3 regions of the Serratia entomophila genome follow, and region 1 is predicted to be linked to each of the others. Evidence: predicted binding sites of a transcription regulator. Region 1 holds the regulator's gene; each other region holds the start of a gene.
The links. Region 1 encodes CRP, which controls carbon source genes, mostly activating them, when cyclic AMP is high. Its sites were predicted from a motif close to ATGTGANNNNNNTCACAT; they were not measured.
Positions count from the first base shown of each region.

Region 2: the regulator CRP is predicted to act here: its motif matches at 821-838, upstream of deoC (deoxyribose-phosphate aldolase).
Region 3: the regulator CRP is predicted to act here: its motif matches at 1,164-1,181, upstream of KHA73_RS15840 (sugar transporter).

Region 1 covers NZ_CP082787.1:200,122-202,389, reverse strand. The annotation lists gene KHA73_RS00840 (phosphoribulokinase) at 1-242, shown strand, start outside; gene KHA73_RS00835 (OsmC family protein) at 286-693, opposite strand; gene crp (cAMP-activated global transcriptional regulator CRP) at 1,074-1,706, shown strand; gene KHA73_RS00825 (YccS/YhfK family putative transporter) at 1,758-2,268, shown strand, end outside.
Region 2 covers NZ_CP082787.1:1,701,031-1,703,298, reverse strand. The annotation lists gene rbsK (ribokinase) at 1-678, opposite strand, end outside; gene deoC (deoxyribose-phosphate aldolase) at 881-1,561, shown strand; gene deoR (DNA-binding transcriptional repressor DeoR) at 1,720-2,268, shown strand, end outside.
Region 3 covers NZ_CP082787.1:3,255,954-3,258,221, forward strand. The annotation lists gene KHA73_RS15840 (sugar transporter) at 1-1,105, opposite strand, end outside; gene KHA73_RS15845 (aspartyl/asparaginyl beta-hydroxylase domain-containing protein) at 1,381-2,067, shown strand; gene KHA73_RS15850 (ABC transporter ATP-binding protein) at 2,072-2,268, opposite strand, start outside.

The sequences.
Region 1 (2,268 bases):
CGGTCGATACCTCCAACCCGTTCGCCGCCAAGGCCATTCCTTCGCTGGATGAAAGCTTCGTGGTGATCCACTTCCGCGGGCTGGATCAGATTGACTTCCCCTACCTGCTGGCGATGCTGCAGGGCTCTTTCATCTCGCATATCAATACGCTGGTGGTGCCGGGCGGCAAAATGGGGCTGGCGATGGAGCTGATTATGGCGCCGCTGGTGCAACGGCTGCTGGAAGGCAAGAAGATCGAATAGCCGGACATGAGCGCGGCCTGGGGGGGCCGCGCCCTTTCAGCACTCAGGCCGGCTGGCGAATTTCGAAGCTGTGGGTCACGCTGGCGGCCTTGTTCAGCATCAGCGCTACCGAGCAGTACTTCTCGGCGGAGAGGTTAACCGCTCGCTCAACGATCTTGTCGGTCAGATCCTGGCCGGTAACGATGAAATGCAGGTTGATATGGGTGAACAGGCGCGGCGCTTCTTCGCGGCGTTCGGAGGTGAGTTTGACCTCGCAATCGCGCACGTCGTTGCGGCCTTTTTGCAGGATCGACACTACGTCGATAGCGCTGCAGCTGCCCACCGACATCAGCACCATTTCCATCGGGCTCGGCGCCTTATCGCCGGCGTTGCCATCCATCAGCACCTGATGGCCGGAAGCCGATTCACCCAGAAACGTTAACCCTTCCACCCATTTAACTCTTGCCTGCATTCTGCTCACTCCGGTTGATTTCTTAAAATCAGAGTACGCTTTCGCATAGAAACAGGCAACGGAACCTGATGCTAATCATGCTGAAGCGAGACAACACAAGACACCCGCCTTACTCTGTGCTACAAACAGAGCCGCAATAAATCTTTCCGGGACATTGATTTCAGGGAAACGCCCAGGGAAAGGCTCCTTTACCGGTATGTTAACAGAATGTAGCTTGCAGCTCTCCCGGCAAGTTAATATGCTAGAGCGACAGCGTATATTTATGACACGCCTCAAAACCTGCCGATAGCCCTCGCTCAAACAGCGGCTACAGGCACGTTTTACAGGGAACTCTGACCCCTGTGACACAAGGCAGCGATAACAACAGAGGATAACAGCGAATGGTTCTCGGCAAACCGCAAACAGACCCTACTCTCGAATGGTTCCTGTCTCATTGCCATATCCACAAATATCCATCGAAGAGTACGCTGATTCACCAAGGTGAAAAGGCCGAAACGCTTTACTACATCGTGAAAGGCTCCGTCGCGGTGCTGATCAAGGATGAAGAAGGTAAAGAGATGATCCTGTCCTACCTGAACCAGGGGGACTTCATCGGCGAGCTCGGATTGTTTGAAGAAGGCCAGGAGCGCAGCGCCTGGGTTCGGGCGAAAACCGCCTGCGAAGTGGCTGAAATTTCCTATAAGAAATTCCGTCAGCTGATCCAGGTCAACCCGGACATCCTGATGCGCCTGTCCGCCCAGATGGCGAACCGCCTGCAGGTCACCTCCGAGAAAGTGGGCAACCTCGCCTTCCTGGACGTTACCGGCCGCATTGCGCAAACCCTGCTGAACCTGGCGAAACAGCCTGATGCCATGACCCACCCGGACGGCATGCAGATCAAGATCACCCGCCAGGAAATCGGCCAGATCGTCGGCTGCTCGCGTGAAACCGTTGGCCGTATTCTAAAAATGCTGGAAGATCAAAACCTGATTTCCGCCCACGGCAAAACCATTGTCGTCTACGGCACCCGCTAATCACTAAAAAAACGGCGCAGCAATGCGCCGTTTTTTTATCCTCTGCCTGCCATGTGGCGCCGCCTGATCTACCACCCGGAAGTCAATTACGCACTGCGGCAAACGCTGGTGTTGTGCCTGCCGGTACTGTTTGGTCTGGCGATCGGCCAGCTGCAGCTTGGCCTGCTGTTTTCACTGGTTCCCGCCTGCTGCAACATCGCCGGGCTGGACACGCCTCACAAACGCTTTTTTAAACGGCTGATCGTCGGCGGCTCGCTGTTCGCCTTCAGCAGCCTGCTGCTGCAACAGGCGCTGCTGTGGCAGGTGCCGCTGCCGGCGCTGATGCTCGGCCTGGCGCTGTTGCTCGGCGTCAGTGGCGAAATCAGCCCGCTGCACGCCCGGCTGCTGCCTGCGGCGCTGATCGCCGCTATCTTCTCCCTCAGCATGGCCGGCACCCTGCCTATCTGGCAGGCGCCGTTGCTGTACGCCGTCGGCACCGCCTGGTACGGCCTGTTCACCTGGTTCTGGTTCACACTGTGGAAGGAACAGCCGATGCGCGAATCGCTGAATCAGCTGTACCTGG
Region 2 (2,268 bases), 1.5 Mb from region 1:
CGCGCCGCGCTGGCCAAGGGTGATGATCAGATTGCGCAACCCCTTCGCCAACAGCGTGCGGCCGGCGCGCAGGATATTTTCTTCGCTGTCCACCGGCATACCGGTCAGGATCTCCAGCTCGGTTTCGTTCGGCATAAAGAAGTCGCACTGGCAGGCATAGGCGATATCCAGATCGCGCGACGCCGGCGCCGGGTTAAGGATCACCGCAATGCGATGCCGGCGGGCGAAGTCGATTGCCGCATACACCGTCTCCAGCGGGATCTCGAGCTGCAGGATCATCAGCCGGCACGCTTGCAGCGCCGGGGCCGCACGTTCAATATCCGCCGGCAGCAGGTGGTTGTTGGCGCCCTTGACGATCAGGATGCGGTTTTGCGAGGCGCTATCGACGAAGATCGGCGCTACGCCGCTGGAGACGCCCGTCACCTTTTTCACATAGCGGGTATCCACGCCGGCCTGTTGCAGGTTGCGCAGGGTGTTATCGGCGAACAGATCGTCGCCCACGCATGTCACCATCATTACACTGGCGCCAAGTTTGGCAGCGGCCACCGCCTGATTGGCGCCCTTGCCGCCGCAGCCGATTTCAAACTCCGGCGCCTCCAACGTTTCCCCGGCGTTCGGCATCCGGTCAGTGTAGGTAATCAGATCCACCATGTTCGAACCAATCACTGCGATATCCATCCTGCTGTCCCCTGTGGTCTTTTTGAGCATTCAATGTTAGTTAAATAACATTATCAATCGACTTATGTGATAGCTGTGACATCGATCCCAACAATGATTTAGCTGTTGCACGGTAAAACAAGCTAGGTTTGCGGCGTGAGTAATGTTACTATTCTCACATTACTCACATCCTGCTTTGTCTATACCTCACTAAGGAATCGAGATGACTACTGAAAACATTGATTACGCAAGCTACGTCGATCACACCCTGCTGGCGATGGACGCCACCGAAACGCAAATCGCCAAGCTGTGTGAAGAAGCGCAGCAGCACAACTTCTATGCCGTATGCGTCAACTCCGGCTATGTGCCTTTGGCGGCGCACCTGCTGCAGGAAAGCGCGGTGAAAGTGTGTTCGGTGATCGGTTTCCCGCTGGGCGCAGGCCTGACCGTCGCCAAAGCCTTTGAAGCCAAGGCGGCAATCGCCGCAGGCGCGCAGGAAATCGATATGGTGATCAACGTCGGCTGGCTGAAAAGCGGCCTGCTGGACGAAGTAAAAGCCGACATCGCCGCAGTGCGTGAGGTTTGCGCGGCGATCCCGTTGAAGGTAATATTGGAAACCTGCCTGCTCAGCGATGCGCAGATCGTTCAGGTTTGTGAAATGTGTCGCGAGCTCGATGTGGCCTTCGTTAAAACTTCCACCGGCTTCAGCACCGGCGGCGCGCGGGAAGAGCACGTCAAACTGATGCGCGCCACCGTGGGCGGCGAGATGGGCGTGAAAGCTTCCGGCGCCGTGCGCGATCGCGCAACCGCCGAGAAGATGATCAAAGCAGGCGCCACGCGTATCGGCACCAGCTCAGGCGTGGCCATCGTTTCCGGCGAGCAAGCGGCGGCAGGCAGTTACTGATAGCCTGAAGCGCGCCGGTAGCCGGCGCGCCGAGATAATCTGATGCGGGACAATACGGGCGGCGCAGGCTGCCCGATATTGCCCCGCATCGTTGCATATAGCCCCGAACAACGGCAGCACGCACTCTTTTATCTCTTAAACCTGTGGGAAGCGGACAGATGGAAACGCGGCGCGAAGAACGTATCAACCGGTTAGTGCAGGCGTTAAAACGCGCCGACAAGATCCACCTCAAGGAAGCCGCCGTGCTGCTGGGCGTGTCGGAGATGACCATCCGCCGCGATCTCAGCGCAGAACCGGCGGCCGTTGTGTTGCTCGGCGGCTATGTGGTGACCGACCCGCGCAGCAACGGCGTGACCAACTATTTTGTCTCCGACCAAAAAGCCAAGCAGGTCACGGAAAAACGCCGCATCGGCCTGCTGGCCGCCCCGTTAATCAATGAAAACGACACAGTGTTTTTCGACTGCGGCACCACCACCCCGGCGATCATCGACGCCATCGCCGACGAACTGTCCTTTACCGCGGTCTGCCACTCGCTGAACACCTTTCTGGCGCTGCAGGACAAACCCAACTGCAAGGTCATCCTGTGCGGCGGGGAATTCAAGCCGAACAACTATATCTTTACCGGCGTCGGCCAGCACAACGAGCTGGATCACATCTGCCCGAACATCGCCTTTATCTCCGCCGCCGGCCTCAGCCTCCAGCACGGC
Region 3 (2,268 bases), 1.9 Mb from region 1:
CGACGAAGCCGATGTTGCCCATGCCCAGATGCAGGCTGACCTGGTTGCCCAGCAGCGCGCCGCCGCCAATGCCGAAGTTGTACAGCCCGGAGTAGATCGACATCGCCACGTCGGTAGCGTCCGGCGCCAGGCTCAGCACCCTGGCCTGCATCGACAGACCGATAGCCATGATCGCCATGCCCCAGACGATGCACAGCAGCGTCAGGTGGTTTTCATCGCCGGAGGCCGGCAGCAGCAGCAACAGGCTCAGCGCCAGCAGCGCGATGGCGCCGATAAAGAAGCCCGACGGAAAGCGTTCGCTGAAGCGGCTGAACAACAGGCTGCCGACGATGCCGGCGGCGCCGAACAGCAGCAGCATCAGGGTGGTGAAGTTCTCCGACAGTCCGGCCACGGTTTGGATAAACGGCTCGATGTAGCTGTAGGCGGTGAAGTGCGCCGTAATCACGATGATGGTCAGCATATACAGGCTGACCAGCGCCGGGCGTTTGAACAGCATCGGCACGCTGGACAACGAGCCGGAATGCTCGCTTTTCAACACCGGCAGCAGGCGCCACAGCAGCACCAGCGCCAGGGTGGCGCATACCGCGATGCCGATAAAGGTCATGCGCCAGCCGAGGATCTGGCCAACGACGCGCCCCAACGGCAGGCCGAGCACCATCGCCAGCGCGGTGCCGCCGGCCAGCAGGCTCAGCGCCTGCGCTTTTTTGCCCGCCGGCGCCACGCGGATCGCCAGCGAGGCGGTGATCGACCAGAACACCGAGTGAGCCAGCGCCACGCCGGCGCGGGAAATCACCAGCGTGGTGAAGTTCCAGGCCACTGCGGTCAGCACGTGGCTGGCGATGAACAGGATAAATACCCCGATCAGCAGCCTGCGGCGCTCGATCTTGCTGGTCAGCAGCATGCACACCAGCGAGGCGGCGGCGACGATCCAGGCGTAAATGGTGATGATCAGCCCGACCTGCTCGGTTTGCATCGAGAAGCTGGCGGCGATGTCGCTCAGTAAACCGACCGGAATGAACTCGGTGGTATTAAAGATAAAGGCCGAGACGGCAAGAATGACCACCCGCAACCAGGCGGTTGAACGGGAGACGTTGGCTTGTTCCATATGGCAGGGATCCGGCAGGTGCGAGCAGTAGCGATATTTTAACCAACTGGCGGGATAAATGCGATAAGCGTCACATTTTTATTGCGCGTTTTTTTCGGCGCGCGCTTCCCCGGTGTTCGGCGCATTTCCCGGCTGCCTGCTGTGGAGATATTGTGCTAATCTCTTGAAGCGTACCGATTTTCTTTTCGCCATGCCGCGCATTCCCCGCCTCTGCCGGAGCGCGGCGCAGCATAGGCGAAAATTGCTCAACTGGCGTTTCTCAATGCGAGGTCACTATGTCGGCTATTTATGATTGGTCCGTGCTTGCTTTGCGTAACGTTTACGATCGCCGCATTCAGGGGACGCCGGTGCTGGACTGCGCCGCATTGTTCCCGGACGCGCAGCGCTTTACCGCACACTGGCGGCAGATCCGCGACGAAGCGCTGGCCGTCGCCCATGACCTGCATAATATCCCGCGTTTTCACGAGATCATGAGCGAACAGGCGTCGATCTCCGCCAATGACGCGCGCGACTGGCGCATGTTCATCATGCAAGCCTACGGCCAACCCATCCCCCGCAACCTGGCGCGCTGCCCGACGCTGGCCGGCATCATCGCCGCTTCACCGGACGTGCTGTCCGCTTCGCTCTCCTTCCTGGCACCCGGCAAACAGGTGCCGGCGCACCGCGGCCCGTTCCGCGGCATTTTGCGCGGCTATCTGGTGCTGGACATGCCCAAACGCGAAGACGGTTCGCCCGCTGCGGTGCTGAAGGTCGACGGGCGGGAATATCGGCTGCGCGAGGGCGAGTTCATGCTGTGGGACGATACCTTCGAACACGAGGTGTGGAACGACAGCGAGCAGGTGCGCACCGTGCTGCTGCTGGACGTTCGCCGCCGCGATTTGCCCGGCGGGCTGCGGCTGCTTTCCCGCGCCATCATCGCGCTGGTGCGGTTGAACGTGCGCTGGATCCAGCGCACGTTCTAGGCGGTTATCCGCCGCCCAGATAGGCCTTTCTCACCTCCTGATTGCTCAGCAGCTCTTCGCCGCTGCCGCTCAGGCGGATCTGGCCGTTGACCATCACGTAACCGCGATCCGACAGCTTCAGCGCATGGTTGGCGTTCTGCTCCACCAGGAACAGCGTCATGCCGCTGCGGGTCAGCTCGCGCAACACGCCGAAGATCTGTT